3 regions of the Synechococcus sp. CC9902 genome follow, and region 1 is predicted to be linked to each of the others. Evidence: predicted binding sites of a transcription regulator. Region 1 holds the regulator's gene; each other region holds the start of a gene.
The links. The regulator NtcA, encoded in region 1, controls nitrogen genes in cyanobacteria. The targets are predictions, from matches to a motif close to GTANCNNNNGNTAC.
Positions count from the first base shown of each region.

Region 2: a site for NtcA is predicted at 8,569-8,582, ahead of SYNCC9902_RS12100 (DUF4278 domain-containing protein). Genes of this name have one in related genera too.
Region 3: a site for NtcA is predicted at 4,708-4,721, ahead of SYNCC9902_RS12220 (DUF4278 domain-containing protein). Genes of this name have one in related genera too.

Region 1 covers NC_007513.1:1,975,016-1,984,727, forward strand. The annotation lists gene glmM (phosphoglucosamine mutase) at 1-907, opposite strand, end outside; gene SYNCC9902_RS10475 (hypothetical protein) at 961-1,152, opposite strand; gene SYNCC9902_RS10480 (lytic transglycosylase domain-containing protein) at 1,201-3,303, shown strand; gene SYNCC9902_RS12190 (hypothetical protein) at 3,193-3,696, opposite strand; gene SYNCC9902_RS10485 (thioredoxin domain-containing protein) at 3,760-4,317, shown strand; gene thyX (FAD-dependent thymidylate synthase) at 4,376-5,101, shown strand; gene dcd (dCTP deaminase) at 5,157-5,750, opposite strand; gene SYNCC9902_RS10500 (cob(I)yrinic acid a,c-diamide adenosyltransferase) at 5,750-6,361, opposite strand; gene rph (ribonuclease PH) at 6,503-7,234, shown strand; gene ntcA (global nitrogen regulator NtcA) at 7,310-8,026, shown strand; gene SYNCC9902_RS10515 (DUF3084 domain-containing protein) at 8,054-9,205, shown strand; gene SYNCC9902_RS10520 (resolvase) at 9,202-9,648, shown strand; gene SYNCC9902_RS10525 (DUF3146 family protein) at 9,626-9,712, opposite strand, start outside.
Region 2 covers NC_007513.1:1,169,363-1,179,074, reverse strand. The annotation lists gene cobW (cobalamin biosynthesis protein CobW) at 1-308, shown strand, start outside; gene SYNCC9902_RS06100 (EamA family transporter) at 245-1,096, opposite strand; gene SYNCC9902_RS06095 (SDR family NAD(P)-dependent oxidoreductase) at 1,110-2,078, opposite strand; gene SYNCC9902_RS06090 (SdiA-regulated domain-containing protein) at 2,032-2,874, opposite strand; gene SYNCC9902_RS06085 (TIGR00730 family Rossman fold protein) at 2,976-3,524, shown strand; gene SYNCC9902_RS06080 (SDR family NAD(P)-dependent oxidoreductase) at 3,517-4,212, shown strand; gene SYNCC9902_RS12890 (hypothetical protein) at 4,306-4,593, shown strand; gene SYNCC9902_RS06070 (HIT family protein) at 4,640-5,104, shown strand; gene SYNCC9902_RS12105 (hypothetical protein) at 5,095-5,508, opposite strand; gene SYNCC9902_RS06065 (hypothetical protein) at 5,505-5,741, opposite strand; gene SYNCC9902_RS12470 (hypothetical protein) at 5,953-6,102, opposite strand; gene SYNCC9902_RS06060 (hypothetical protein) at 6,290-6,685, opposite strand; gene SYNCC9902_RS06055 (DUF2808 domain-containing protein) at 6,932-7,438, shown strand; gene SYNCC9902_RS12100 (DUF4278 domain-containing protein) at 8,319-8,489, opposite strand.
Region 3 covers NC_007513.1:2,172,545-2,182,256, reverse strand. The annotation lists gene SYNCC9902_RS11515 (nitrate reductase) at 1-482, opposite strand, end outside; gene SYNCC9902_RS11510 (MFS transporter) at 565-2,106, opposite strand; gene SYNCC9902_RS11505 (molybdenum cofactor guanylyltransferase) at 2,369-2,962, shown strand; gene moaA (GTP 3',8-cyclase MoaA) at 2,959-3,996, shown strand; gene SYNCC9902_RS12220 (DUF4278 domain-containing protein) at 4,447-4,623, opposite strand; gene SYNCC9902_RS11490 (hypothetical protein) at 5,005-5,496, shown strand; gene SYNCC9902_RS11485 (transglutaminase family protein) at 5,484-6,386, opposite strand; gene SYNCC9902_RS11480 (alpha-E domain-containing protein) at 6,371-7,354, opposite strand; gene SYNCC9902_RS11475 (circularly permuted type 2 ATP-grasp protein) at 7,348-8,856, opposite strand; gene SYNCC9902_RS12975 (hypothetical protein) at 9,066-9,191, shown strand; gene SYNCC9902_RS11470 (sodium:solute symporter family protein) at 9,181-9,712, shown strand, end outside.

The sequences.
Region 1 (9,712 bases):
GAAAGCCGAGGTTCGACATCACGGTTGCAACAAGCCGTTGATCCGGAAGAGCTTGTTGTTCCTGAAGAACCGATCCCCAGAGGAACATCACGTGATCACCATCCACGATCCGACCCCGACCATCCACGGCCAACATCCGATCCGCATCGCCATCAAAGGCAAAACCCATCACAGCGCCTCGCTCTTTCACGGCTTCTTGCAACGGACCTAGGGCTGTTGAGCCACAGCCCACATTGATGCGGGAGCCATCGGGCTCACCATGCAAAACAGTCAGATCCGCGCCAAGAGCTTGAAATGCATCCGCCGCACAAGCTGTGGCAGACCCCCAACAGAGATCCAAGACGATCGGGACCCCATCGAGGCGATGGCTCCCAACAGCGGAGAGGAGCAACTCTCGATAATCCGCCATGAGGTCGGAGCTTTGCCGCAATCCTGCACAAAGTGAGTGGTCATGGTCGGAATGGTCGATCTCACCACGGAGCCCAGCCTCGATCCGTGCCTGCCGCTCAGGGGCCAACTTCGCCCCATTCGCACCAAAAACCTTGATGCCATTGTCCGCTGGTGGATTGTGGCTCGCCGAAACCATCAGGCCGCCTGCTGCGCCGAACTTTCGGATCAACAACGGAACGGCTGGGGTGGGACACAAGCCCAGATTCCAAACCTCACGCCCAGCGGCGGTAAGTCCAGCGGTTAACGCTGATGCAACCATGCTGCCGCTGGTGCGCGAATCCATCCCAATCAAGACAGGCCCTTCGACGGCCAACACCCGTCCAACCCAGTAACCCACTTGCAAACAAAGGGCTGGTGTCACGACGCTGCCCACGCGACCACGAATGCCATCAGTGCCAAAACCAGGGATGGCATCCCCAAGGGTCGGACCAACAGGAGAAAACGCCGCTTGAACCATGGGCCTCAATCGTGGACAGCAGATTACGGAGGCGCCGCCCTCACTCCTCAGCTTCAACGCCAACGATGGGGGTGGCGCAGCAAAACGATGAGTTCAAGGCCAGACCAAATCACAAGACTCACCACCACCCAGCCTGGAACCAGCTGAAGGGGCCATAACCAGCGAAATCCCCACACCACGCCACACATCACTACCGCCAACCCTGTGCGCCTTCGCTGCCAGCACCCTGGTCGAGAAGACGGCATTACTGATCTGAGTAGAACCCACAGAATGACAGCAGCATCAGGACGCGCTTGAACGCAGGCCCCCGACTTGGGACCCTTCTCCTGCTGGGGACCACAGCCCTGAGTGGCTTCGCCGCCTGGGGTGGGCAGCGGCTTCTCGTGCATAGGCATCAGCCCTTAACGCCGGATCAATCTGCAGCGCAACTTTGGACGACCTACCGCTGGGCGATTGATCCCCAACAGCGCCGCGAAGCCGCGCTGTTGATGGCTGCTCAAACGGGTTCATTCGACGCCTTACAAAGCCAGGCTTGGGGAACGAATCCACTGGGAGCGGTGGCCTTAGAACAAGAGGCGGAGACGGCCACCAGACGGGGAGATCAAAGCCACGCCCGCAAGCTTTGGCACGATCTGCTCAAACGTTTCCCATACGCAGCTGCATCCGCATCGGCCCGCCACGTTCTCGGGGACCAAAACCCAGCACTGCATCAAGACTTACTGAAGCAACAGCCGAGCCATCCAGCGGCGTTGAGTGTGGCGGCATCCATGGATCCAAATCCAAACACGGGCCATCAGGGAGCGATTCACCTCGCCCGCTGGGGAGCACGTTGGCCAGGTGCGTTCAAGCGCATCAGCCAGGCATGCAACGACACCAGTTCGATCGCTCCAGCAACCAAGGATCGCGACGTACTGGCTCGGGGCCTAGCCAGCCTGGGGGATGGCCCAGGAGCACTGGAGTGCCTTCAACGCCAACAACCTGGGGCAACGTCCCAACGTTCCAGTGATCCCTCCACGCAACTCGCGATTGGACGAGCCTTACTTCGAGGCGGACAGACCGAAGAAGGCACGGAACTGCTTTTGAGCCTCACCCGTGATCACCCACAGGCTTCGGCCAGCATTGAGGCTGCTCGCCTGCTGAGCGAACCCTTGCGACCCTCGAGGGAGGTGCTCGATGCCATTCCGGTATCTGTCAAAAAGCGTTCCGCCGCCCTAGCGGCAGCCCGCGTTCGGCTGGCCAACGGTGAAGGTGCGGGGGAGGTTCTGCAGCAATGGCCGGATGATCCAGACGTTTGGCAACTGCAATGGGACCTCGCCAGAGAAGCCCTGCTGGCGGAGAACTGGGACCGGGCCAAAACCATCCTGACCCGTGAGCCAAGCTCACAAGCCTTGCCCGATCCGCTGGAAACTCGACGGCTGTACTGGCTTGGCTGGAGCGAAGCACAACTGGGGAATCAAGACCGGAGCAGAGCGATCTGGCAGCTGCTGACCAGCCAATTCCCCCCTGGCTATTACCACTGGCTTGCAAGCGAAGCGCTTGGAGATGCCGAACCCCTCAACCTGACCAAAGCCTCAACGCCAAGGCCATCACAGGAGATGTCCTGGGCCCCCTTGAACAGTGACAAGTCCTTCGTCAATACGCTCTGGCGTCTTGGGCTCGAGCGCCAAGCCTGGGAGACCTGGCGCAGCGGGATTGATCCCAGCACACCACAACCCAAGCCAGAACAATTGGTCGAAGGCAGGCTTCGCTTGGCCGTTGGAGACAGCTGGATGGCTCTCGATCAATTGCGGTGGCTCAACCTGCGCTGGCGGTCAGCCAACTGCCGTGCACGAATCGACCTTCAACACAGCCAACACCCGCGCATCTTTGAAGAGGTCCTCCGTCCAGCAGCGAACTCCCAAAAACTGCCTCTCGAGCTGCTCTTCGCCGTCAGCAAACAAGAATCTCGATTCGCATCAGGCGTGACCTCCACTGCGGGAGCGATTGGCCTCATGCAATTAATGCCAGCCACCGCCAGAGAACTCGCGGGAGCTCAGCTGACAGAGGACGAAATCAGAGAGCCGAAGCAAAACGCCGAACTGGGTGCGACCTACCTACGGCAACTACTTCAGCAATGGCAAGGAGATCCCTTTCGCAGCATCGCTAGCTACAACGCTGGCCCCGGAGCTGTGGGGTCATGGTCGACTCAAGATCTCAACGATGCACCTGCCCTATGGGTGGAGCGCATTCCCTATCCGGAAACGCGCTACTACACCAAAAAAGTTCTCGACAATTTGTTTGGCTACTTAGGTAGGGACAAGGTTTTTTGCAAACCAACCCTGGGCGGGGTTGGGCAACAAATGACCCAGACCAATGCCCGTGAACACAATGAAGGCCATCAAGAACATCGACGTTGATGGCCGAAAGGAAATCCCAATACGAGCTAGATCAAGGCGAGCCAAAAGCACCGCAGATGCCAGCACCAAAAGGTCACTGAGCATGTTGAGAAACAGCACATAAATGCCCACTGTCACCACAACCAAAAGATTGACCATCAAGGTCATGACCCGGCTGTAGGCCATCAACAACGAAAACTGCCGCATCACCAGGGACGGCATTGTGCACACCACCACAACAGTGAGTACCTGGATCAGCTCCAGAGACCAAAAGAGTTCTGGGGTGATGCCCCGAGCGTTGCTGAACAAGGGTTGGACAAGGTTCCAGTGATTGCCCAAGACCACGGCAACACAAAACAGCAACGTCAGGAACGGTGCCCGCACCGGCAGGCTCAGCAAACGCAACAAAGCCATGGGCTCACGCTAAGCCCGTTGCCTTGAAGTAGCTGCCAAAGTGACGTCACTTGCACACGACTGATGACCGGTAGCCCTCAGCCCATGCCGCTGGGCCGGCTTCAGCAGGTTGTCCTCGTGGTGATCGCAGTCGCACTGGCCATTGGACTTCTATTCATGCGGGGAGGAATCCAAAGTGAAACCCCGATGGAACAACTTGCCCGACGCTCGGTTGAACCGGAGGTTGCTCTCACCAACGGCAAACCAACGATGATCGAGTTCTACGCCGATTGGTGCCAAGTGTGTCGGGAGATGGCCCCAGCGATGCTGGAGCTTGAGCGATCGACGCAAAACCGTCTTGACGTTGTTTTGGTGAATGTTGATAACCCCCGTTGGCAAGACCTGGTGAATCGCTACGAAGTGAATGGGATACCGCAACTCAATTTGTTTTCGGCAGACGGCCAACCCCGCGGCAAATCGATTGGCCTACGAAAACCAGAGGAACTACAAGCCATCAGTGCAGCACTGATGAATGATCAACCGCTACCGCAACTTCGAGGCGTGGGAAGCGTCAGCAGCCTCGAAGGTGAGAACACATTTCAAGCATCGGTGGTGCAAACCGGTCCTCGAAGCCACAGCTGACTTGAGAGAGTTCGGCTCTGTCGCCATGATCAGTACACAATGACAATCTGCTAGCTCCATGGATCCCCGCTTCCGGGTCGACCTCATCGCGGCAACCCCAAATCCCCAACAGTGCGTCTACGTGGGGATGCACCAGGACTACAGCGAGGGTTTTGTTGCAGCCGACCGCGAACAATGGCCCGACGAAACCAAAGCGGGCGAAGTCTGCGTCAAGCGTCTGCTGGCTGGGGAGCGAGGCCACTACGGCCCCATGGAACATGCCCAGATCGTTTTAAACGTGGGCTGGTTTCCTCATTCAGTGATGCAACAGGCGCGGACCCACCGGGTGGGTGTGAGCTTTGATGTGCAGTCGATGCGATACACCGGCGAACGCATCTGCAGGGCTGCAGCTGGTGAACTCGACCTTGAGGAGGTGTTCTATTTGCGCCCGGTGGGGCAATACAGCAACCGCCAAGGCAAGAAATATGCATACAGCCAAGCTGAACGGGATAAAGATCTCCATCACTGCAAAATCAGCGCTGATCGATACCAAGAATTACTCGAAGCAGGCTTCGCAGAAGAACATGCACGCGGGATTCTTCCTTTCGATTATCGACAGCATTTTGTGGTGAGCTTCACGCTCAGAGCTTTCCTACATTTCATGGATCTAAGGGCCAAACTCGATGCCCAACAGGAAATCCGCGAGCTTTGTGATCTGATGTGGCCCCATCTCCAAGCCTGGACGCCAGAATTTGCCGCTTGGTATGAAAAAACAAGGCTGCACAAAGCCCGTCTCGCTCCATAAAAACAGATAAGTAGCGAAGTTAATTAATAATTTTTAGTTGAAAATTGAAGCATTATTACACCTTGGCTAAGGTGACACGTTCAGGCTGATGTTGATATTTTCCTTGACGATCGCTGTAGGTAGTAGAACAAGGCTCGCCTTCAAAAAATAGCAACTGACAGATGCCCTCATCTGCATAAATACGGCAATCAGCCCCTGAACTATTGCTGAATTCAAGGGTGAGGTGACCTTCCCAACCCGCCTCTGCAGGCGTGGTGTTCACGATAATTCCGAGCCGAGCATAAGTACTTTTTCCAAGACAAATAACTGTGATATTGGGAGGAACTTTCATCTTCTCTAAAGCCACACCGAGGCCATAGGAATGGGCCGGAAGAATGAAATAACGACCGTCTTCATCTTCATGCAACGGTGTGGGTTCAAGGTTGGCTGGATTGAACCGTTTCGGATTCATCACCGTGCCAGGTACGTGCCTAAAAATCAAAAACTCTTGCGGCGACAGCCGAAGGTCATAGCCATAGGACGAACACCCAAAACTGAGCACAGGGCTTTCGCGCTTATCGGGATCAAGGTGGCGAACCAGCCCCGACTGGAATGGCTCGAGCATGCCCTGCCCGGCTTGTTCCGTAATCCAACGATCACACTTGAGCATCAGAAACCTCGGCGTAGTTCCGTGACTTGATCAGCCATCGCCACAACATTGGAAGGGATGGCGGGCCCAGTGATGATCACATCCATCGAGCCTGGTCGTTGCTCAAGAGCTGAAAGCACTTCAGCTTCATCGATGTAGCCAAAGCCGATGGCCAGGCCAATCTCATCAAGAACGAGCTGATCAAGATCTCCAATCATGAGGTGCTGACGACAAATCGCCCAGACCGCTTGCACCGCATCACGGCAACCATCCAAGTTCGGCTCCGCTACGCAAGCGGGAACATCAGGGCGCAGCCAGACAAGTCCTCCACATAACTGCACATGGCCCGATGGGCCCTGTTGCACACCCCCCTTCAAAAACTGACTTATCAAAACGCGGCTACCGAGCCCAGCTGCTCGCACCGCCTGGCTCAGCACATTGGAAAAACTGCCGCGATAAGGAGCTGTATGCACCTGAAGCTGACCCTCTGGAGCGACTAGATGCAGGGCTGGCGGCGGCGGTTGCGTTGCATTCGGAACTGGCCTCAAACCAACTCGTTCTGTGGAACGCTGATCGCCATCGAGAGAACGAATCTCTTGGGATTGATGGCGGTCGGTCAGGCTTGCGATCATCGGCTCAGGTCACGCCGGGACAACCCGGAAGACCTTGAATGTAGCGGCGTTATGCCATTCCACAAGGCAATCGACACTACCCATGGTGGCTCAAGCGCAAAGCGGAGGGAACTGCGAGGCTGACGTCACTTCTTCTGAGCCATGAGCGATCCATCCCAGTCCCGAGCCGATGGCCGCTGCCGCAATGCTCTGCGCCCGTTTTCCGTGACTTGGGATCCAATGGGATTCGCCTTGAGTTCAGTCACTGTGAGAACCGGTCGAACAACTGTTCTCTGCAGCGTTTGCCTCGATGACAACGTGCCGCGCTGGCGTCGAGGCGAAGGGCTCGGGTGGCTCAGTGCTGAGTACCGCCTCCTACCCGGGTCAACACCGCAACGGCAAGGGCGTGAGTTGATGAAGCTGTCCGGCCGCACCCAAGAAATTCAACGTTTGATCGGGCGCAGCCTTCGGGCCGCCGTTGACATGGCACAACTGGGAGAGCGAACCTTGCTGATCGACTGCGACGTGATCCAAGCGGATGCAGGCACCCGCACAGCGGCCATCACCGGGGCCTGGCTGGCGTTGCACCGGGCCTGTAGCCGCCTCGTTTCCCAGGGGATTCTTGAGAACTCCCCTCTTCAAAGCCAAGTTGCTGCTGTCTCCGTTGGGTTAGTGGACAGCCAGGCGCTGCTAGACCTCGACTACAGCGAAGACAGTCGAGCTGAGGTCGATCTCAATGTGGTGCAAGCGGACGATGGCCGACTGCTTGAAGTTCAGGGAACCGCCGAGGGCGCGCCATTCAGCCGTGCCCAGCTGGATGCACTCCTGGACCTGGCTGAACCCGGCCTCCGACAACTGATGGAGGCTCAGCGGCAGGCCCTTGTATCTGAGTGAACACTCAATGCGTAATAACCGCTACAGGACACATCCAGGCAGATCCGTAACTTTCAAAGCAATCGCGAGCCAGTCATGAGCACCAGCACTGGTTTTACCCGCTATGCACCTCTTAGTAACGCCGTAGCGAACACTCAGCCCTCAGGTCCTCGATCGTTGATGGAGGTGATCCGTGGGCTGGAAGGTGCCAGCACGGAGATGGTGGAGCGAAATAAAACAATTTTTTTCCCGGGAGACCCGGCGGAACGCGTTTATCTGATTCGACGGGGCGCTGTGCGCCTTTCAAGGGTTTACGAATCTGGTGAAGAAATCACGGTTGCTCTCCTCAGGGAAAACAGCCTGTTCGGTGTGCTGTCTTTACTCACTGGTCAACGCTCGGATCGCTTTTATCACGCAGTCGCCTTCACCCGCGTTGAGATGGTGACGGCACCTGCCACCTCAGTGCGCAACGCGATTGAAGCGGATACGGCTGTTGGACTCAGGCTTTTACAAGGCCTCTCCAGCAGGATCCTGCAAACCGAAACGATGATCGAAACGCTCACGCATCGGGATATGTCGTCCCGGCTGGTGAGCTTTTTACTGGTGCTTTGCCGAGACTTCGGAGTGCCTGATGAACTAGGAATCACGATTGATCTTCGGCTGTCTCATCAAGCGATCGCTGAAGCCATTGGCTCAACCCGCGTAACAATCACGCGTCTGCTGGGAGACTTGCGTCAATCCGGTCTCGTACAGATTGACCGCAAGAAAATCACCGTTCTCGATCCGATCGCCTTGGCCAAACGGTTCAGCTGATCGCATCTGCAGCCGAGGGCTAATGCCATGAGTGGCTGGCTGCTGATTCTGTCCCTCCTAATCCTCGGGGGCATTCTGTCCACCCTCGGCGATCGCCTTGGCAGTCGAGTCGGTAAAGCTCGTTTGAGCTTGTTCAACATGCGACCCCGGCGCACTGCTGTGGTGATCACGGTGCTGACGGGCAGCCTGATCAGCGCCCTCTCGCTTGGCCTCATGCTTTTGGTGAGTCGGCAACTGCGGGTTGGGCTATTCGAACTCGATACCCTCCAAGCGCGACTGAAAGACAGCCGTGAGCAACTCGATGCCGCCGAACGCGAGCGCGTCGAAACCCGCAGAGCAACCGTACGGATCGAAGCAGAGCTCAAGGCAGCGGAACAACGGGCCAACACCCTTCGGCAGGAGTTGGCTCCTTTACAGAAGCAACGTCAAACCCTCGAGGCCGACAGAGATCGCCTCAGCCGCGACATCGCTGCTCGAGATCTGGATATCCAAAGAACCGAAGCCGAACTCAACACGGTGCGCAACCGCATCAAGTTGGGGGAACGAGAATTGAAGGATCTGGAACGCAATCTTGTCGCCCTTCGCCGCGGTGCTGTTGTTCTGCGCAGTGGGCAAATACTTGCAACCGCGACCGTGCGGATGGAATCACCCGATCAGGCCAAACAAGTGGTCGATCGCCTGCTGCAAGAAGCCAATTTCAATGCCTACGGCAAAGTCTTGCCAGGCCAAGCCCCTGATCAACAAATCATTCGTGTTCCTCGTAGCGACGTGAACCGCTTACAGGGAATCATCAGCAAGCCAGGAACTTGGGTGATCTCGCTGCGATCCGCCACCAACGTTCTTAGAGGAGAAACGGTGGTTTACGCCTTCCCGGAGGTTCATCCCAACCGTTTAGTCACCAAAAAAGGAGATGTGCTCGCCTCCGTCAGGCTTGACCCCAGCGAACGCAGTAATGCGGCCATTCGCACCCGACTCAATTTGTTGCTGGCCTCGGCCTACGCAGAAGCCAAACGACGAGGCTCGCTTACCGCTGGTTTGCAATTCGATGGCCAAGCCCTAGCGCAACTTGGCCAAACACTGATGGAGCGGTCGGAGCAGGGAATCACCTTGCAAGCCATCTCCACCCGCGACAGCAACAGTGCTGACCCAATCTTCGTCGCCGTGGAGTCCAACCCTTGAGCCGTCTGGTTGCACTGGATCCAGGACGCAGCAAATGCGGATTGGTGTTGATTGACAGCGAACACAATCGTGTGTTGGCCGGCAAGGTGGTGCCACCTGAAGCCGTTATGGCGTGGGTGGATCATTGGCACGAGCAACACAACCTGGATCAAATCATCGTTGGCGACGGCACAAGCAGTGCCCAGTGGGTTCAAGACTTCAACGGATTTGCCAATGTTCAGTCAGTCAATGAGCACGGCACCACCTTGAGGGCTCGCGACCGGTATTGGGCTTTGTGGCCAGCCAAAGGCTGGCAACGTCTTCTCCCAAAAGGGTTAAGGCTGCCCCCCCACGAACTGGATGCAATCGCCGCCCTCGTGATGGCAGAAGACCACCTCAAGCAACGCTGTTCATGGTCTGGGCCACCCCCAAATTTCTCACTTAGAACTTGGCCCGAACCGTAAAGCTGTAATCACCACCGGGCTCGAGGCGGTAATCGGTGCGCACCAAAAAACGAAACAGGGCATC
Region 2 (9,712 bases), 810 kb from region 1:
ATCGAAAAGCGCTTGAATCAATCCTCCCCGAGCTGGTGCGTCAACACCAGGTGATTCGCCTGAAGGGGCGTGTGTGGCTCGCGGGTAAGCCCCTCCCGCTTCAGCTGCAAATGGTGGGCCCTCGCTTGAACAGCTGGTTTGAAGCAGCTCCCAAGGACGCTTGGCGTCCAACCTCCGGCACAGGCGTTGATTTGGTTGTTCTTGCCTTGAATGATGCGGCGAGTTCAGCCCTGGAATCAGGGCTTCAAAGGCTGCTTAATGCAACGCCCGATACGGCTAAGAGCCCGGCAACGACCCCCTGCCATTGAAGTGATTCCCCCTCCAGACGATGGAGAAAAAGGGCCATCACCGGTGCCGTACTCATCAAGGTGATTCCCTGGCCAACGGGAAGGCTTTGAAAGACAATCTGCTGAAGAACGATGCCGAGGTTGGTGCCCAAAAGGGTCGCAAGGACGACCTTTGCCACTACACCCTTTGGCAAATGTTTGGGACTAAGACGTCCGCGAAGCAGTGGGAGCAATCCAAGCCATCCCCCCAACAGGCGAACGGCAGCCGTTTGCATTGGGCTGAGCGAGCTCGTGATCAGAACATGCCGTGACAGAAATGCACCGCTTAGGCCACACATCACCGCCAGCACGCACAGCAGAAGACCAAAAGCTGTTCCGTTGGTGGCTGACGACGCTTTGGACTGCTGTGCCACCAAAACAACGGCACAACTCACCAGCAAAGCCCCCGCCCAGGCCGCTGGTCGAACCGTGTCTCCCATCATCAACACGCCTCCCATGCTGGCCAAAACAGGACCAATGGCCTCAACGGTGAGAGCCCGCTGCGTACCCAGCCGTCGTAATCCACCTAGATAAAAACTATCCCCTGCAGCAATCCCAATCACTCCGCTCAGCAGAAGCACGACGATGGCGCCGGTTTGATCGGTCCAAGGAAGGGTGAATAAAAAGGGCAGAAAGAACAGGAGCGCTAGCCCGTTCTTCAGGCCGTTGAGTTCGATGGCCGTCCCGAATTGAGATAGGGAGCGCCAAAGGGCACTGGCTGTGGTCCATGCCATGGCTGCGGCCAGTGCAGCTTGATGTCCAATAAACAAGGGCTAAGACCCCTCAGGCTGGGGTTTGCAAACTGGTTTTGATCAGGTTTTCGCTGAGTTGCCAAAGCGTGCGGGCTAAATCCATGTCCGTTGCTTCTGGCGAGGGTTCAGTCGATTCAAAAATGTGTTTTCCAGGAGCTACAACGTGATTGCTCAAGTAGCGCATGCCCGTTGCATCGTGATGACCCATTACCAGGGAAACAAGAAGGTTCCCAGCCCGTTCTGGTTGTTCTGTGAGCCGAAAGAGATCTCTTGCGATGAAGCCGAATACAGCTTGGCCCCAGGGGTTTGCTTTCCGACTCTCGCGGAAAAAACCATCCTTGCTTCGAGGAATAACGAGGCCAGGACTCCAGCACAAAACGGGTAGTTGTGGTTGTCGATGGGAGAGTTCAAGTCCCATCAATAGATTGCATAATTTGCTGTCTTTGTAGGCCTTGTCAGCACTGAAGGGGCTGGTGCCATCAACCATGGATGCACCTTTTCCTTGATTCAGTCCTGCCAGGGTGCCAAGACCAGCAGGCTGTCCGACCCGACCACCTCCCGTCGTGGGGTTATGCACTTCCGACGCTGTAATCACCACACGCGGCGACGGACTGTCTTGCAAGAGGGGTAGGACCAGCTGAAGGAGGCACTGGTGCGCTAGGTGATTGACAGCCCAGGTGAGTTCAAATCCCTGTTGGCTCCAACGGGGTGTATCGACCCCGGCGTATTGAAGACCTGCATTCAAAACAAGAACATCAAACTGCTGGCCATCGAGACCAAGCTGATGAGCCATTTTTTTCACAGCGATCAGATCTGCGAGATCTGCAATCAGGATTTTGCTCGGGTCTTGAAGCCAATCCAAGCTCTGTTCAGCGCGTTCACGACTTCTGCAGACGACAGTCAGGGCATGTCCGCTTTCCTGGAGGTGGCGTGCCGCAGCTTCACCGATGCCACTATTGGCACCCGTCATCAAAATTCGTAGCGGCTTCGTTGTGGTCATGTAGTTGATAAATGTAGAGCTCGCAGTCCCGTTCACTCACAATGTAAAGACGCCGATTGTTGGGATCAAAAGCAATTCCTTCCGATTTGGCAACGCGTTTGGATTGAGTGTCTGACTCACGGGGTAGATCCAAGCGGTTTAAAACTTTCTTGTCAACAAAGTTGAAATGAAAGAGGCATTCTCCTTTGTCACTGGTAATCCAAATTGTATCGCTGGTATAATCATAACTTAGGCCTGAAAAATCGAGCTTTTCAGATTTAATTCTTGGATGTTTGAAACCATGTTTTTCATTAAGCTTGCAATGGTTGATGATCGTTTCGCGTTTTGAATCTAGTTCGATGAGTAGGCCGGGCTCCCCCTCCTTGACGACAAATATATGATTGTTGTTGAAATTAATAGTGATCCCCTCTAGGCCTTTGTTTTGATTCTTATGATTAAAGTACACCGCAATTTGATCGTAGTTCTTCAGAGTTCTAAGCGGAATTTGTTGGATTTCTTTCCTGCTGATAATGTCAAATTGAACGATTGAATTTGATTCCTCTTGAACCGCTAGGATCATTTTGTCGTCTGCTGTAACAGCGACCCCCTCTAAATCTTTGATGTTGATAAGAAATGATGAATCAGGGATAATCCTCCCCTGGAGGTCTAAATTAAAAATAATCTTTGTATCATCACTAACGGTATAAAAGCTTGTTCCTTGTCGATCGAGTGCGAGGCCTGATGGTTCATTCAGACCGCTTGCTGTATCTCTGATTGGATGGTGCTCAAGAAGTTCGAGCTGTAGCTTGCGAGTCAAATTAAATACCGCAGTAATAACTAAATATTATGGACTATGTTTGTAACAAGTTTAGTTGCTCGCGGGGGCAGAATGAACGAACCATGTCATAGGAAGGATGCATGCAAGCACTCACTGTTTACTGCGGCTCCTATTCAGGAAATCATCGGTGTTATGTAGAAGCGGCCCAACGGCTTGGCACCTGCCTTGCTGAACGGAAGATCACCCTTGTCTACGGGGGGGCTCAAATTGGACTGATGGGAGCATTGGCCGATTCTGTTCTCGGAGCAGGCGGTGATGTCGTTGGAATCATTCCCAAACCACTCAATCAAGCCAACCTTGTTCATCAAGGACTCACGCGCTTAGAAGTTGTGGATTCGATCCAACAACGCAAGTCCAGGATGCTGGAGTTAGGTGATGGTTTGATGGCCTTACCGGGAGGCTTTGGCACCTTGGAAGAGCTATTTGAAGCTCTGGCCTGGTGTCAATTGAAGTTGCATCAAAAGCCTTGTGCCGTTCTCAATGTCAACGGCTACTACGACCCATTGTTGTCGTTCCTGGATCAAGCCACAAATCAAGAGTTTTTGTCGACGGCCAATCGCAATTTGTTGCTTCAAGCTGCAACACCTGAAGATCTGCTCGCTTTGATGATGCAGCAAAGTAATGACTAAAACAATTCTTGTTAGCGGTTCTAGCCGTGGAATCGGTCGCTCGATTGCGGAGCGTTTGCTCTCTGACGGCTATCAACTCAGCTTGGGAGTTCGAAATCCCGAGGCCCTGAATGGAACCTGCTTCGATTGTGACCAAGTGCTCTGCCACCCCTATGACGCACAGGATCCTGACAGTGCATCGGCTTGGGTCAACGCGACAGTTAAGGCATGGGGGAGGCTCGACGGACTCATTCATTGCGCTGGCATTCTTCGCACTACACCACTTCTATTTCGCGATGGGGAAGAAGACGATCTTGATGACCTATGGAACGTAAATGTGATGGGACCTTGGTGGCTAACGAAGGCGGCTTGGTCTGAGTTGTGTCGTTCTGGTGAAGGTCGAATTCAAGTTTTGGTATCGATGAGTGGAAAGAGGGTCAAAGGTCAGATGGCCGGCTATCCCGTAAGCAAGTTTGCCCTGATGGGTCTCTGTCAAAGCATGCGAAACACGGGCTGGGATCAAGGAATACGTGTAACGGCTTTTTGTCCGAGTTGGGTCAATACAGATATGGCCCATGAAGTTAGTCGTGTTTCCGCCGCGGAGATGACGCAACCCTCTGACCTTGCGGCTCTTTCCAGCCAACTTTTGGCACTGCCCAATGCAGCAATCCCTTTTGAAGTGGCATTGAATTGCGCTTTGGAATATTGAGCGATGCCCTTGAGCTGAGATGTTCTGAGCCGTTTCGACTTTGGCTAATTGGCAGCAAATGTGGCTAAGCATGAATTGGTTCAACGTCTCCCCATGTGCCTTTTTGCTGCTGTTGGTCTGCTGGCGCCCCGTTTGATTCTTGTTTTGATGTGGTTTTTCAACAGTGTCTTCGTACTTCAGCCATTTGAGGGATTTGGAGTTCCAAACCCCGTGCTTCCGATTGCGGGCTTGGTCTTTCTCCCAACAACTACATTGGGTTTCTGTTGGGCAACAGCATCCTTTGGCGGTCTATCTTCGTTTAGTGGAATACTAATTGTGGCTTTTGGCGTAATTATTGATCTTGGTTTATTGGGAAATGGTAGAGGGATAGCTAAGCGATAAAAATAATTTGTAAATCCATCATTGCTGATCTGTTTGGATTTCTGCTATGACTCTAAGTTGCCCAATCTGTAATCTGCATCGCGATATTGATCAACAGAAAAAATATGAGATTTATAGGGATGATCTTTGGGTCTTGCGTCATCACCCAGCACCAGCTCCACTTGTTGGCTGGCTGCTTTTGGATTCCTTGCGACATTGTTCGGGCCCCATTGATTTTTCGGCCAATGAGTCATCAAATTGGGGAATAGCTGTTCGTGATGCTTGCACTTTGATAAAACAACTAACCCAGTGCGATCGGATTTATACAATTGCTTTTGGTGAAGGGGCACAGCACTTGCATCTTCATCTGATCCCTCGATTGATTTCTAATCCAGCAACAAAAGCTTGGTCCATCGCCGATCATTATCGATCTGTTGATTCTGGTAAATTTCCCCCAGTCTTGCCCGATCAACTCAACAAGTTTGTTGTCAAGGCTCGAGAAATCAAGGGGACAATTTCTCATTATTCATAATTTTTTTCATGTAATGATTGTGTAGTTCTTGTTTTGATCTCACCAACAGGCCAGTTTAAATTGATAAGATTTTTAATTAGATCGTTATTTACTGGAAAACAACTTTCATTATATGTTCCTCGAATATTCAAATCTTTAAGGGTATGTAAAAGTAATCGATGTTCTCTTTTAGTGCCGCGACGTGTACCCGTTGTATAAAAATGTCGTTGGCTAAGACTTAATTTTTCTGCTGCCAAGTCGTCGCTGTATCCAATCAAAAGTGTTTGATCAATATCCCGATATGCTGTAAAAAGTTGTCCGTTGGGCCTCAGCTCCAGTGTCTGAACATGTTCCGTCAGGTTGATGACCACGTCCATGGTTAAACCCTGTAGTGCATGCTCAATCAGGGCTAATTCAACAGTCATGGCCCACCAATGGCAAGGCGTTCGTCGCAGGACGACTCGTAATGACGGATCGCAGCCCCTGGTATTGATCCATTGCTTTTGAGCTGCCGCACTGAATACTCAACGCACTGGAGCACCACACTCGTGAGTTCACGGCCTTCGCATATGGCCCAACTGCGCAATAAAACATGAAGGCTGGGCGGCACAGAGACCGTCAGCTTCACTTGATTTTCCCGAGTGGTCGTTTTGACCATGGCACACGCCTTTTGGGTTAACTTAACGTGCTTTTCTGCTTAAAGCAACTTCAGGGTATCCCCGCAGTATCTCTGGGGTTGCTTCGGGGTTGCTAGCCTAATTCTGGTGCCATGCAGCAACGGGGCCTAAAAAAACCAGGCCCTGCAGAAGGCCTGGTGGGGAATCAAGTTGGGTCGAAGCAGTGAGACTCGGTACCGCAATCGAATTGAGCTAAGCAGCGCGTTTGTCGTCGCCGTACCAAATGCCACGTCGGCTGTCGGGAAGACGCTCCACGGCTCTTTCGTATCTCTGTCTGCAATTGCGTTGACGAAGATGTTCCTCTGCCTCCTGAAGGAGTTGAGCGATTCGTGCCTCTGACATACAACGCGAGTTGGGCTCTCTAATTCAGATACAGGACTACAGCTTCATCAACCCCTTGAGTCAATTATTAAGTATTTATGCTTATAGGCGTGACATTTGTTGGCGCAATCTCTCCACTCCAATGGTCTCGAGTAGGGGCAGGCTGACTGGGAATCGAGCCCTTAAGGGTCCTCTCGTGGTGAAAGATCTAGCTATGGAGTTTGTTGGCCAATACAACGAGCCGTTTGTTGAATGGAATGACGTATGCGTCATTGAACTCAGCTCTACGTGAAGCGTCGGTGCATTCGCTCCCATATGTTTCTCGTAAATCACCATAATTCACGACAAAATCCTGCCTAACCGCGACAAGTTGTGATGAAAAATCTGAGTATTTCTTCCGCCAGTCAGTTGGGTTATCTCCTTGGATGTTCTCGAGCAGCTCGGCTTTCAAAGCGAGAACATCGTTTAATCCATTTTCATAGCCTTTTCCTGCGATTTTGATTGCTGTCTCTGAGTCTTCACAGGCTTGAACCATGGCAGCTTTTGCCTCCGCCAAGGCCACGTCTTGTTTTGAAGGACCACAGGCACCGAGCCCAAGGGACAAAACGCAAGCGGACGATGCAGCGAGAACGGAGAGTTTCAAGATTTCTTTTTTTAAAGTTTGATCCGATCAGTTCAACCGTGCAATCAAGACTGTTCGATTTGTACCATTGCACGATTTGAAGCGGGGTCCAATCCTTATTCTTATTATCCTCATTTGGCGAATTATCCATGCATATGATTCTTTTGCGGATGAGGTGAATGTGTTTAGGCTAGGTAATTGGCTGGAACACTTTTGAGCCGGTTCGCCTTGCAGCTGATCATTCTTTCGAGCTTGCTTTGGTTCGGGCCATGGACAAAGGCGCAATCGTTTTTCCGCCGACCACCTGTTCAGCTATCGATCCATAATCCATCCTCGCTCCAAGGTGAGAGAAACCGCACCACAATCTGTATTCGTGTTCCCTCTGATGCTGGGGCAGAACTTGAAACAGTTGTGTTGTCTCAACTTCCTAATCCTGATCAGTGGTATTGGGGGAAGCATCCACCTCAGGTTTATAAAGGCCGCTATGCACTGCGAGGTGGCGTCAGCGCAGGTCTTGCTACATCGTCGTTTTCAACGGTAGGAAGTGAGCTGACGATCAATCTCATTCCTCCGGTTCCCCCCGGTGACCAGGTCAATATCGTCTTTCGAAGTTTTAACCCAGATGAGGGCATCTACCAATGGGCCACCAGACTGATTCCTAGTGGTATCGATGCCCTGGCTAGCGAGGGACCGACCCTACGTCTTCACGTCTACCGGAATGACCGTTTTCGCTAATCACTCGAGAGTGGTTCGGTCACCTTCGTCCGAACGAAAGGGACTGCTCGGTTAGCAGCCGGGTTCCAAACCCATAAAAAATGCCACTCAACGAGTGGCATTGGGTGTGTGAGGTGTTGATCTCTTGTGTGAGGAGAACAACCCCCTATTTTTAGCAGTGGATAGCCTGAATGAATCCTAAACTCGGAATAAGTGGCACTGTGCCAATCATGAGCTGCCGTTGATTCCTTATCGATGCGAACTGATTTGATTTCAAAATATCCATTCGCATAAAAATTATCCCATGGCCTTTATAATTAAATTATCTGCTAATAGATTAAATATGAGATCAATGAGCCAGCATTGAATCGTACCTATGGTTGTTAGCGAGATGGCTGAAAGATGTATTTTCCTGGGAATATTTCATACTCTAAGTTTGCGAGTAGTTATGAAGCATTCATTGCTAGGATCGTCGTGATCAATAGATTCAGAGCTTTAGTGATGGTCAGATCCATAATTGCGGCCTCATCGATCATCACATTGCAAATTCTGTCGCTATCACCAGTACTGGCATGTGATCCGTATCTTTATTCGGGAGACTTCGAGGAGATGCTGAATAACGGTGAGTCGTGGGAGATTGTTCTTGATTCAATGAAAAATTCCATTGGATACACGGGTCAGTCCTGCTTCTATGAATTTAAAAAGTATGCAAAGAAGAATAAGTCAAAATTTCCCAATCTTTATATGATGATATCTAAGTAAGTAGATAATTTGCGACGCAGCCACACTCGCTGCATCAGTCTCGACTCGTCGATGTTCCTATTTACTTTTGGAGAGAGGCTGATTTCGGCCATAAAAAAAGCCCCACCGAGGCAGGGCTTCTCAGATCATGAGAAATGTATTACTTGGTGTAGGCAACACCGCGATACTGAAGTGTTGGATGCATGTCTCGAGAGACATGATCACGGCATGTGTTGTAGTGCTCGTGGCGGTAGGTGAGCTCAACGCACTTCTTGGGTGAAGCAGGCTGGCTGGCGCCGTAGGTTTGACCTCTGTAGAGAAGAGCTGTCATGTCGAGTTCCTCGAAGAAATCCAGGTCCCCGTTCCGTGGCCTGGCTTGACTGCGCCTTGCGGATGCAAGGTGAACGTTTGTAGCTGTTGCTACAGACCTTTGATAGCGCATCCGTCAACCCTTCTGATGTTCATGTCGTTACAGACTTAACTCAGCGAGATCAACCGTTGGGGTTTGGCATTCCTCCACTGATTTGATCGACTAGCAGCGTTCAGGTTGTGCAGCAAGGAGCAGCCCCGCCGAAGCCGTTTGGGGAGCTGCGGCCCTGTTGCGAAAGCCACCGTTGCCGATGGCCCCCTAACTCATCGCATTGGCCAAACGATGAACTGAATGAACTCTGATTAGTCCAACGATCTTCTTTGGATCAGAACTGACCGATCGATGCATCCGATGTGACTCCGCTTGGAAACGAATAAAGTGATCAGCCCTGTCCATGTTCATGGCATCAACACAGTTTTGATACTGCGATTTGCAGCTGAAGTTACTAGAAGCTCCATGTCGAGTACACATACTGAAGTGGAAGTAGTCGATTGGCCTAACTGCCAGGTGCGGGCCAATATGCACCGACAACTTCGCAAGAGGATGGCAGTTAACGATCTTTAACTGCCTCTCTCTTCCTCATGACGGACGACTTGGTTCAGTATTTAAAATGAATGTCAGAAATCTTGCTCAGACATTGCCAGCAGAAAGCCCCAGTCAATGCTGGGGCTTTCCACGTGTCCTTGGACGGGATAACTACTTATAACTTGTAATAGGTGGTCAGTGTGAATTGTGAGTACGATTGCTACAAATCCATGAAAGGTCCATCCACCCCTGCATTCACCAACAGAGATGGATGTTTGTTTGACCTGTCGATCCCGTCCAAGGACGACTGCTCAATATTGACTGTTCGCGTGGGGATCTGAGTGACAAACGTTTGTTGTACGGGTGACATATTTACCCATAGCCGCTGATTAACTGGCATTAGAACGAGATACGAGTAGATAACTAAAATTTTCACTCTTACCACATTTGATGCTTCACTAAGGCATGGATTTATTCATGAGCCTGCGAACTGAGTAGGGAAATAGATAAATTTGCCAAACTTCAGCAGTGGTCGGCACTGAGCGTTTGTTGAATCGGTTTCATCTGAAGCTCTTTCCTGTAGCAATTAAGGCAAGCCAGCCTCCAGCCCTTGATAGAACCTAGAAATGGAAATTCCAACTTGGCTTTATACAGTTGAA
Region 3 (9,712 bases), 200 kb from region 1:
GTGTACCCAGCCACGGCTGAGCTCATACATAGACGTGAGTTGGCATCAAAGTTGTTGGTGCCAAGGGCACCCTTCATCAGCTTTTGGGCGACGTAGTAGTCCTCTGTGTGGAACTGACCAGAGCCATACATCGCAATGCCATTGGCATGGCCTCGACGTTCCAAGCTGCAAGTCATTTGCTTGGTGATTCGCTCAAGCGCGTCATCCCAACCAATGGGTTCAAAGTCGTCACTGAAGTTGCTGCGGAACAGTGGTTGGCGGAGCCGACCACTGGCGAGGGTTTCGCCGACGGTGGCACCTTTGATGCACACCTGACCGAGGCTGGAGGGATGTTGCCGGTCGCCACGGGCTGTCCACATTGGGTTGCCTTCCGCATCCCTACGGACAGGTCGACCTTTCTCAGCAGGGGGTAGGAGTTCAAGGCCGCAGCCCACTCCGCAGTAGGGGCATTGGCTGCGCACGCTGCGGGGGCTTTGGGTCATATGGAAACAAAAGAAGAACAAAAGCCCGGGGTCGATGCCCCGGGCACAGCTGCAATGTCAGACCACTGCAGATTTGAACTGATTAGGCGACTTCGCCTTCATGCAATTCATCGAAGGAGCCTTTTGGTTCCTTAAGGAAGAAAAAGCAGAAAAAAGCGACGATTAGACCAGCTACACCAAGGATCTGGAAGAAGGCGCTGTTGGAGGCAGCGATCACCTCGGGAGTTGGTTCTCCGCCACCGCCCATCCACATCGGTAGAAGGCTGAAAATCGTGAGGTAAGTCACCGCACCAACGTTGCCGTATGCACCGACGAGTCCGGCCACCTGTCCAGTGACGCGACGTTTAACAAGAGGAACTAATGCGAAGGTTGCCCCCTCGCCAGATTGCACGAAGAAGGACGCGAGCATCGTGATCGCCACGGCTATGACGATTCCGGTAGTACCGGTGAAGGTACCGGGTTTGATCATGCTCATCACCAAGTAGCCAACTCCCAATCCAGCAGTGAGGAAGCCCATCGTGTTTTTCCGGCTACCAACCTTGTCGGAGATCAGGCCTCCAGCGGGACGAGCGACCAGGTTCACGAAGGCGAAACAGGACGCCAGGATGCCTGCCGTGGCCTTCGGAAGGTCGAAGGTGGTTTCAAAGAATGTTGGCAGCATTGAAACCACTGCGAGTTCGGAGCCGAAGTTCACGATGTAAGTGAGCTCCAGAATCGCCACTTGGCGGAACTCGTAGCGATCTTCTTTGGGATAAACCTTGGTGCCAAGGATGAGTTCTCTGTTAGTCCGGACGATTCCCCAGGTTTGGAAAGCAAACCAAATTGCCACCGCTCCAATGGCCAGTGGGTAGGTGCCGGCATTGAGGAAGCCCACCTTTTGAAGACGCCAGCAAAGGACGCACAGGATTGCAGCGAAGGGCACATTCATTCCCAGCAAACCCCAGAAATCGCGCATCGACGTGACTTCTAAGCCTGCGGTTTTTGAGGGTCTTTGGTAGGTCTTGCCTGGAGGCGTATCGGTGACGTTGAAGAAGTAGAAAACGCCGTACACAGCGGAAATAATTCCGGTGAGTGCAATGGCCCCACGCCAGTTCAAAACAGCACCGGAGGGCAGTTCAAACCCACCTGAGAATGAGAGGAATCCGGCGAGGGCCACCATGGTGAGGGCGGAGAAGGCGGAGCCGAAGTTGCCCCAGCCGCCGTAGATGCCTTCGGCTAAACCTATTTCTTTCGGTGGGAACCATTCGGCCACCATGCGGATCCCGATTACGAAGCCGGCGCCGACGATGGAGAGCAGAAGACGGGCCACCACAAGTTGGTTGAAATCCTGGGCGGACGCAAATAGCAGGCAGGGGATGGCTGAAAAGACCAGGATCCCTGAGTAAGTAAGCCGAGGCCCATATTTATCCAGCAACATGCCGATGAGCACGCGCGCTGGGATGGTGAGGGCCACGTTGCAAATGGCTACGGTGCGGATCTGACCAAGCGTGAGTCCAAGATCCGCTTTGACGGTGGTGGCTAAAGGGGCCAGATTGAACCAGACCACGAAGGTCAGGAAAAAGGCGAACCAGGTGAGGTGGAGAGTCCGATACCTACCTTGGAACGACCAAAGGTCGCGAAGCATTAGGGAGTGGTTAGTTACGCCGCAGGCTTCAAAAAAAAGTGCCCGAGGATGATGAAACGGTCTAAAAACATCCGCTTATGGGACTATTTAATCAATAACGGATGATATTTTTGGTGCAAATAGCTACCAATAAATTTATTTTTGTATCCTGTGTTACATCTACCTTGCTGATGGGATTCATCAGTCATTCCGCATAGCTTTGATTAAGTAGTTGTTGCGACAGTTTTTGGTGCTGCCTTGGTTCGAGATTTCTTTCAGAAGGATGAATTGTTTGGTTAGATCACTCCGGGTTTGTCTTCTGAGTGGTGGGACGAGCCGGCGGATGGGGCGCGATAAAGCATTGCTGCCGCATCAGAAGGGTGGTGTGTGGCTAACGGCAATGATTAAACAGTTGATGCCATTGGGCTTGCCGGTTGTTGTGGTCAGCCGGCATCAGGCTCATGCGGACGTCTTGGCGCATCAATCTGGGCTGAAATTTGTGTTGGAGCCACCTCCCTGGAATGGCCCATTGCAAGCTCTCGACTGTGTTTTGTCATCGGGATCAGATGGTGCTTGGCTTGTGCTGCCGGTCGATATGCCCAAGCTCACGACCGCGGTTTTTCGCCAATTGATTGAGGCTTGGCGACGACACCCCAACAAGGTGGCTGTGGCCCATGACGGTGAGCAGCTTCAGCCGCTTTTGGCCATTATTCCTTCGGGAACTCCCTTCCAAACGTGTTTGTCAGAGCAGCTGTCCCGAGGTTGCTATCGCTGGTTGGACTGGTTGGACCGGGTGCCCTATGAGTCAGTGGTGCTGCCGTCGGGGTGTTTGCTGAATGCCAACAAGCCGAAGGATCTGTTGGTGTTGTCGGAATGACTGATGCGACATCCAATTTGGATTCGCATGGGCGCCCACTGGGTGTGTTGCGTTTGTCGCTGACGGCCCGCTGCAATTTGGCGTGCCCCTACTGCTGCCCTGATTCTCGCGATCCAGAGGGAATGCTCGATTTGCAGGATCAGTTGCGTTTAATTCGTGTCGCTTGTTCTTTGGGAGTTCATACCGTCAGGCTGACCGGCGGGGAGCCATTGCTCAGTGATCGCCTTGAGCCGTTGCTGGCTGCGATTGCCTTGGATCGACCCGCTGGTTTGAAGGAATTAGCTCTGACGACGAATGGGGTTCTGCTGTCGCCTGAGCGGGCTTTGAGGCTCAAGTGTGCTGGTTTGGACCGTATAACGATCAGCCTGGATGGTGCGGATGCAGCCAGTGTTGCTCGCATGGCTGGTTTGCAAGGTGGGACTCCAGCTGGCCAATCCTTGTTGGATCAGGTGTTGGTGGGACTAGAGGCGGCTCGATCGGCTGGCTTCAATTCGTCTCACGGTGCTTTGAAGCTCAATGCGGTGATTCAGAAAGGCCGGAATGATGATCAGTTGATTCCGTTGGCCCGGCTGGCCCGTGATCGCGGGTTGGAGTTGCGTCTGATCGAATATATGGATGTGGGAAGCCGTAACGGTTGGTCGCTTGCTCAGGTGATGCCTGCCATGGAGATGGTGCAGTGCGTGTCATCGCACTGGCCCCTAGATCCGGTTGGCCGTTCATCAAACTCCACGACATCGCGGTGGCGGTATCGCGATGGCGCTGGCTATATCGGTGTGATTAGTTCAATTAGCGCGCCGTTTTGTGGAGATTGCAATCGGATTAGGGTTACTGCAGATGGTCAAGTATTTACTTGTTTATTTGCATCGCAGGGCGTAGATCTTCGGCCTTATTTAAGAACTGACGAATCAGAGACTCAACTTCGTGAATGTTTGTCTGAATTGTGGACTCGGCGCTCTGATCGTTTTAGTGAAGAGCGAAGTCTGCAGATTGATAAAGAGAAATCCCATGCCGAAATGGCTTATCTGGGGGGATGACTGCCTGATGCTGTTTATTGGCTGTCAATGAAATCGTTTTTAGTTTTAGAAACCTTTTCCTTTGGTTGCCCTAAAGCGCGTGAAAGTGCTTCCTGCAGTCATCAAGAGTGATCACGCACTCAACGCCTTGGTCTCGATTCACCACGCGATAGGTCTGACCAGTGGCCATGCATTTCGTTCGGGCATCCACGAAAGCTTTAAATTCCGTTTTGCGTTGGATTTCAGGCTGCCAGTGAGTGCCTGACTTTCTCTCGATTGTGAACATGGTGGGACCTAACCCTTGCACCATGGCTCTGATGGCGACCAGTTGTTCAGAAACTTCGGAAAAAACTCGGGATCACTCCTGTAAAAACGTGGAGGATGCGAGTTTGCCCATCTTTGAGGCTTGCTAGGGGAGCCGCTTCTGCCTGCTCAGGCTCACAAGAACCTTGGCAGGCAGAAGGGTGATGCTCAGCTGCAGCGCACGTATTGCAAGCCGCGGTAAGTCAGCACAACTGAGTGCTCACTCTTTGCTTGTTGTTGGAGCGTTTTGTAGATGTTGCGTCGATAGGTGAGCTGAACGCTTGAGGGCTGTCCAGTCACGTGAGGTTGTTGGTACTGATGTCCTCTGTATAGAAGGGAAGTCATGATGATTGTTCAAGCAAGCTCCCAGGTCCCCGTTCCATGGCCTGAGGTGTGATGCGCTTCGCGCCGTAGCGAAGTGAACGTTGTGTAGCTGTTGCTACAGCAAGATTTTCACTAACCAAAAACAAAGTCGGAGTTCGTCTCGATACATCTTTAGGATTTCTTATGAAATCAGTGCCTGTTTGTGTTCATCAGCTTCTGTTCCCTCCCGCGGCTTTTCTTGATGCTTCAAATTGCCCTAGGGGATGCTCTCTAGAGCACGAGTGATGTTCATCGCTTTGGCTTGGATTGAACTGTATTGCTTAAAGCGTGGCTGTTGTCACTAAAAATCCATTGGTTTCTCTGTAAAAACAATGGTTATGAATTTAAAAATCCCATTGCTGCATGTTTGAGTTAATTCCGTATGAACGATTTAGGGATACACCAGCCGTGCGCTTTTTTGATGTCACGATAGGTACGTCGAATGCTCGTGATCTCGTCATCCACAGTGGGCCTGCAATCAGCCCTCCAAATGATCTGAAAACTGGAGACTGGCAATTTTATTTACATCCCCACCAAGAAGATAATCTCCTTGCTGCAAGTGGAGGACGTACATTTTATCTCGTTAATCTTTCTTGGGATCAGCCTTTTCATATTGTTCGTCTGGCGGCTGGAGGCGACATCCTCCGTATCCCTCCTGGAACATTTCATCGATCTATTTCTGATCTAGATGGATCTGTCGTGCTCAATCAAGCGGTTCGTGACCAGGGAGCATCGTTGACCCGTGAATTCCGCGTCTACAACAGTGGTTGCATCCCCGCTTTGAAATTTGCGACGTCTCTGGGCGCTAGCCGTCCTGTGTTGCATGGTGTTGAGCCTCTTCTTCAAGCTGCCTGAATCAGGGTCTTCTTTTCCCCAGGTTGATTGGTGTTGTCGTCAACGGTCGCTTGGATCGTCCAACTCAGTTGGCTTTGCGTTGATGCCAGTCCGCTGAAGCTGCCAGTAATCGCTGCCGTGAGCTCTGGACTTGAGGAGCTTGCCAGCACGATGTAGCGATCGGTTGTTTCTCCTCCGGCGCTCGGGTCAAATCCACGCCATCCGGCACCTGGTAAGTAAACCTCTGCCCAGGCGTGTAGGTCGTACGACTCGGGCGCTGGGTTCGCTAAGTGATATCCGCTTACAAATCGTGCCGGTAGCCCAATGCTTCTGCAGCACTCGACCATCAACATTGCGAGGTCGCGACAGGAACCAACTCGTTCCCGCAGTGTTCGTCCCGCCGGCCAGGCGGCTCCTTGATGACGCTGGGTGTATTTCACCCTGTCTTGGATCATCTCGATGAGCTGATTGAGAAACGACAGTGCTTGTTGGTTGGTTCCCATTAAGGCGTCTTGAGCCAAAGCAACAGCTGAGGGATCGTGTTGGCCGTTTGGCAGCCAGCCCTCCAGTGCACCTTGAAGATCTGGATTCAGACGACCCCGTGGATAAGGGAGAAGTGGTTCGCGGCCATCTAGACAATTCAGTAGGGGTGCTGCAGTTGTGGTTTCGAGGCGACTGCAAGCTTCAAAGCGGAGTTCATCGGTGGCGTTTTGAAACCGCACGCGTTGAATGGCATCGCCACTGGCTGCTACGAGTTCATGGCTGTGGCAAGGCTTTGGCGAAATATTGAGTTGGTAATTCAGCAGGCGCTGATGACCATGACCCCGAGGTCGCATGCAGAGCCTGTGCTCGCTCAAGCTGACCGGAGCGTCGTAGTGGTAGGTGATGCAGTGGGTTAGCTCAGCGCGCATGACGGGTCAGTGGGAATGGAGCCAAGGTCGGTGGTGACGAAATATCGGGCGTGGATGAGTTGATGCAGTTGATTGAGATCTCCCTGTAATTCGTCAATGGCTTCGTGTAGCCCCCGTTCAATTAGGGCGTCAATCCGCACATAGCTCCACTTGGCCAGCAATTGCCCGCGTAGGCATTCGAGATCGTCAGGAGGGCCCAGTTGTGGTTGCCGTTGGATGAGTTGCAATGTGTCGTTGATTTGTTGCAAACAGAAGCGCACTGACCTTGGAAAAATTGGATCCAGTAAAAGGAACCTGGCCACAGAGGATGGAGTGATCGCCTGTTGAACACTTTGGCGGTACATCTGGTAAGCCCCAGCTGTACGAAGTAGAGATATCCATTGAAGTTCATCAAGAACGCCACCAATTTCTTTTGGGGTTGGCAGAAGAAGAAAATACTTCACATCAAGGATTCTGGATGTTTTGTCGGCGCGTTCAATCCAACGGCCTAGTTGACTGAAGAGCCAGGCTTGATCGCGGCTCAGGGTGACATCCGTAATGCCATAAAACAGTTGGCAACCTCTTCGGATGCTGCGGAGTTGCTCTTGATCTGGTTCCTGCCAGATGGCTTCTCCATCTTGAACATTCCAGTAGAGGTCGTTCAATTGCTCCCACATTTCTGTGGTAATAACATCGCGGATTTGGCGTGCATTTTCCCTGGCAGTGGCAATGCAGCTGAGGATGCTGTTGGGGTTATCGCGGTCTAGCAATAAAAACCCCACGACATCTCGCGGAGATCGCAGTGGGTAGCCCTGATCGAAACTCTGCCTGTCTCCACTGGCATCAATGAGTGGGATCCATGGTTCTGCACTGCCGGGTGGGCAATCCAAAGCCATGGCTTCACTTACTTCCAGAAAGCGAGAAATATTTTCAGCGCGTTCTACATATCGATTAATCCAGTAGAGGGAGTCGGCAACCCGGCTCAGCACGGCATTGCCTCCTGAAGTGTTGGTTCAACGTCACCGTCGTTTACAACCTGGCTGTCACCCACAACCTGGCTGTCACCCACAACCCATGTGTCTTTACAGCCACCACCTTGGGATGAGTTCACCACCAAAGAGCCACGCTTTAAGGCGACGCGGGTCAGCCCACCTGGGCTGACCCAGTTGGACTTTCCGCGTAAAATATAGGGCCGTAAATCCACATGACAGGGAAATAGTTCTCCCTGGCTCAGTGCAGGAATGGTGGAGAGTTGAAGCGTGGGCTGGGCTATGTAATTGCGTGGATTAGATCTAATCTTTGTGTCAAATTCTAAGATCTCACTTCGGCTTGATTGTGGGCCGATCAGCATTCCATAGCCTCCTGCTTCAGCTACAGACTTAACCACAAGCTTTTCAAGGTTTTCTAGAACGTACTGTTGATCATCTGGGCGGGAGCAGAGATAGGTGGGAACATTTTCGATAATCGGTTCTTCATTGAGGTAATACCGAATTATTTTCGGGATGTAGGCGTAGATCAACTTGTCGTCGGCGATCCCGGTGCCGGGTGCATTGGCAATGGCGACCCTGCCACTCTGCAAAACATCGATCAATCCAGGTACGCCCAGCGCTGAATCGCGACGGAACACCTTTGGATCGAGAAAATCGTCATCGATTCGTCGGTAGATCACATCCACCACTTCACGACCAGTTGTGCTGCGCATCCAAACGCGGCCTTCTTCGCAGATCAAGTCACGCCCTTCCACCAGAGCGATGCCCATCTGTTGTGCGAGATAACTGTGTTCGAAGTAGGCACTATTGAATACTCCTGGTGTGAGCAATACAACGCGTGGCTTATCTGCCCAAGGAGCTAAGTCTTGCAGTGTCTGTAACAACCTGGAGGGATAGTCGTCGATGGGTTGAACGGTTCGTCCAGCAAACAGGCTGGGAAACAATCGCTTCATGACCTGTCGGTTCTCGAGGAAGTAGGCCACACCGGATGGACAGCGCAGGTTGTCTTCGAGTACGCGCCAAGTGCCTGCCTCATCGCGGATTAGATCCAGTCCTGAAATATGACACCAGCGATTTAGGGGCAGCTTGATGTCTTGCATCTGTGGCCTCCAGCCTTGCGAACTTTCCACGTCTTCCCGTGGAATCACGCCATCCTTGAGGATTTTCTGTGGTCCATAGATGTCTGCTAAGAACCGATCAATTGCTTCTAGGCGCTGCAGGAGACCACGTTCGAGGTTGGACCATTCATGTTGGTGAATGAGTCGTGGAAGGGGATCGAAGGGCAGGATCCTTTCGCCTCCATGCAGTCCAGCGTCGTTGAGTCGGAAGGTGGCCCCGAGTCGTCTTAAAAGGTTCCCGGCGGAAGCGTGATTGCGGTTGAGTTCTGTGAGTCCTATCTGTCCAAGCGACGACAGCAGTGGCTCCAGGTCTGCTCTGGGAGCAGATTGTTCCCGACAAAAATATTCGTCGTAACCATGGGTTGGCCGATACTCAGTGAACATTGGCTCACCAATGGGCAACTCATCAAAGATCCGTCTGTCTGTTGAACTAGGTGTTGTTTGTTACCGATCGCTTGATCGGGCAATTAGCTGGTTGCAGGGATAGGGTTTTTGGTCTCGGTTAATACCCTTACTGGATTAGTGATCGTTCGCAGTATGAGTAAGAACGTATTTGTCGAGTTGTATGTTGCCAAAAGCTTCTGGAGCTTGGTTTGGATGATGTTCTGTGGTCTCGCTTGATCTTTTCCCTCGGGGCCTTGGTGACTGCTGCCACAATTTTTGTGGTGCTTCAAGGCCATTTCAGTTGGCTTGGACGGGAACCGTTCGATGAAGGTTGAACCGTTTCTAGCTCCGGGCCTGGCGTGGGCTCTGGTTGTTCTCTTCTCAGTGCTTTGGATTGCACTCGGTGTTGCTTGGGGGAGGAAAGGTAAGAGCGATGCAGATGAATATATGCTCGCTGGTCGGAATATTGGTCTGGCGTTGAGTACTGCCACATTGATGGCGTCTTGGGTGACCGGAAATACAACCCTTCTTGCACCTGAATTTGGCTACAAAACGGGTCTTTGGGGAATGTTTAGTTATGCATTGGCAGGTCTTGGTTTAATTCTGTTCGCGCCATTAGCACTACGAATTAAGCAGTTAATGCCCAATGGACGCACGAGTGGTGATTTCATCCGGTTGCGTTATGGGCGTTTGGCTTGGTGGGTGTTCATGGTGATTACTGCCATTTATACGCTTGGATTTCTGATGACCCAAGCAATGGGAGCAGGCATTCTCCTTCAATCTCTTTCAGGATTTGATTATCACGTTGGGATGATTGTGGTGATTGGTGTCGCAATGTTGTACACGCTGTATGGAG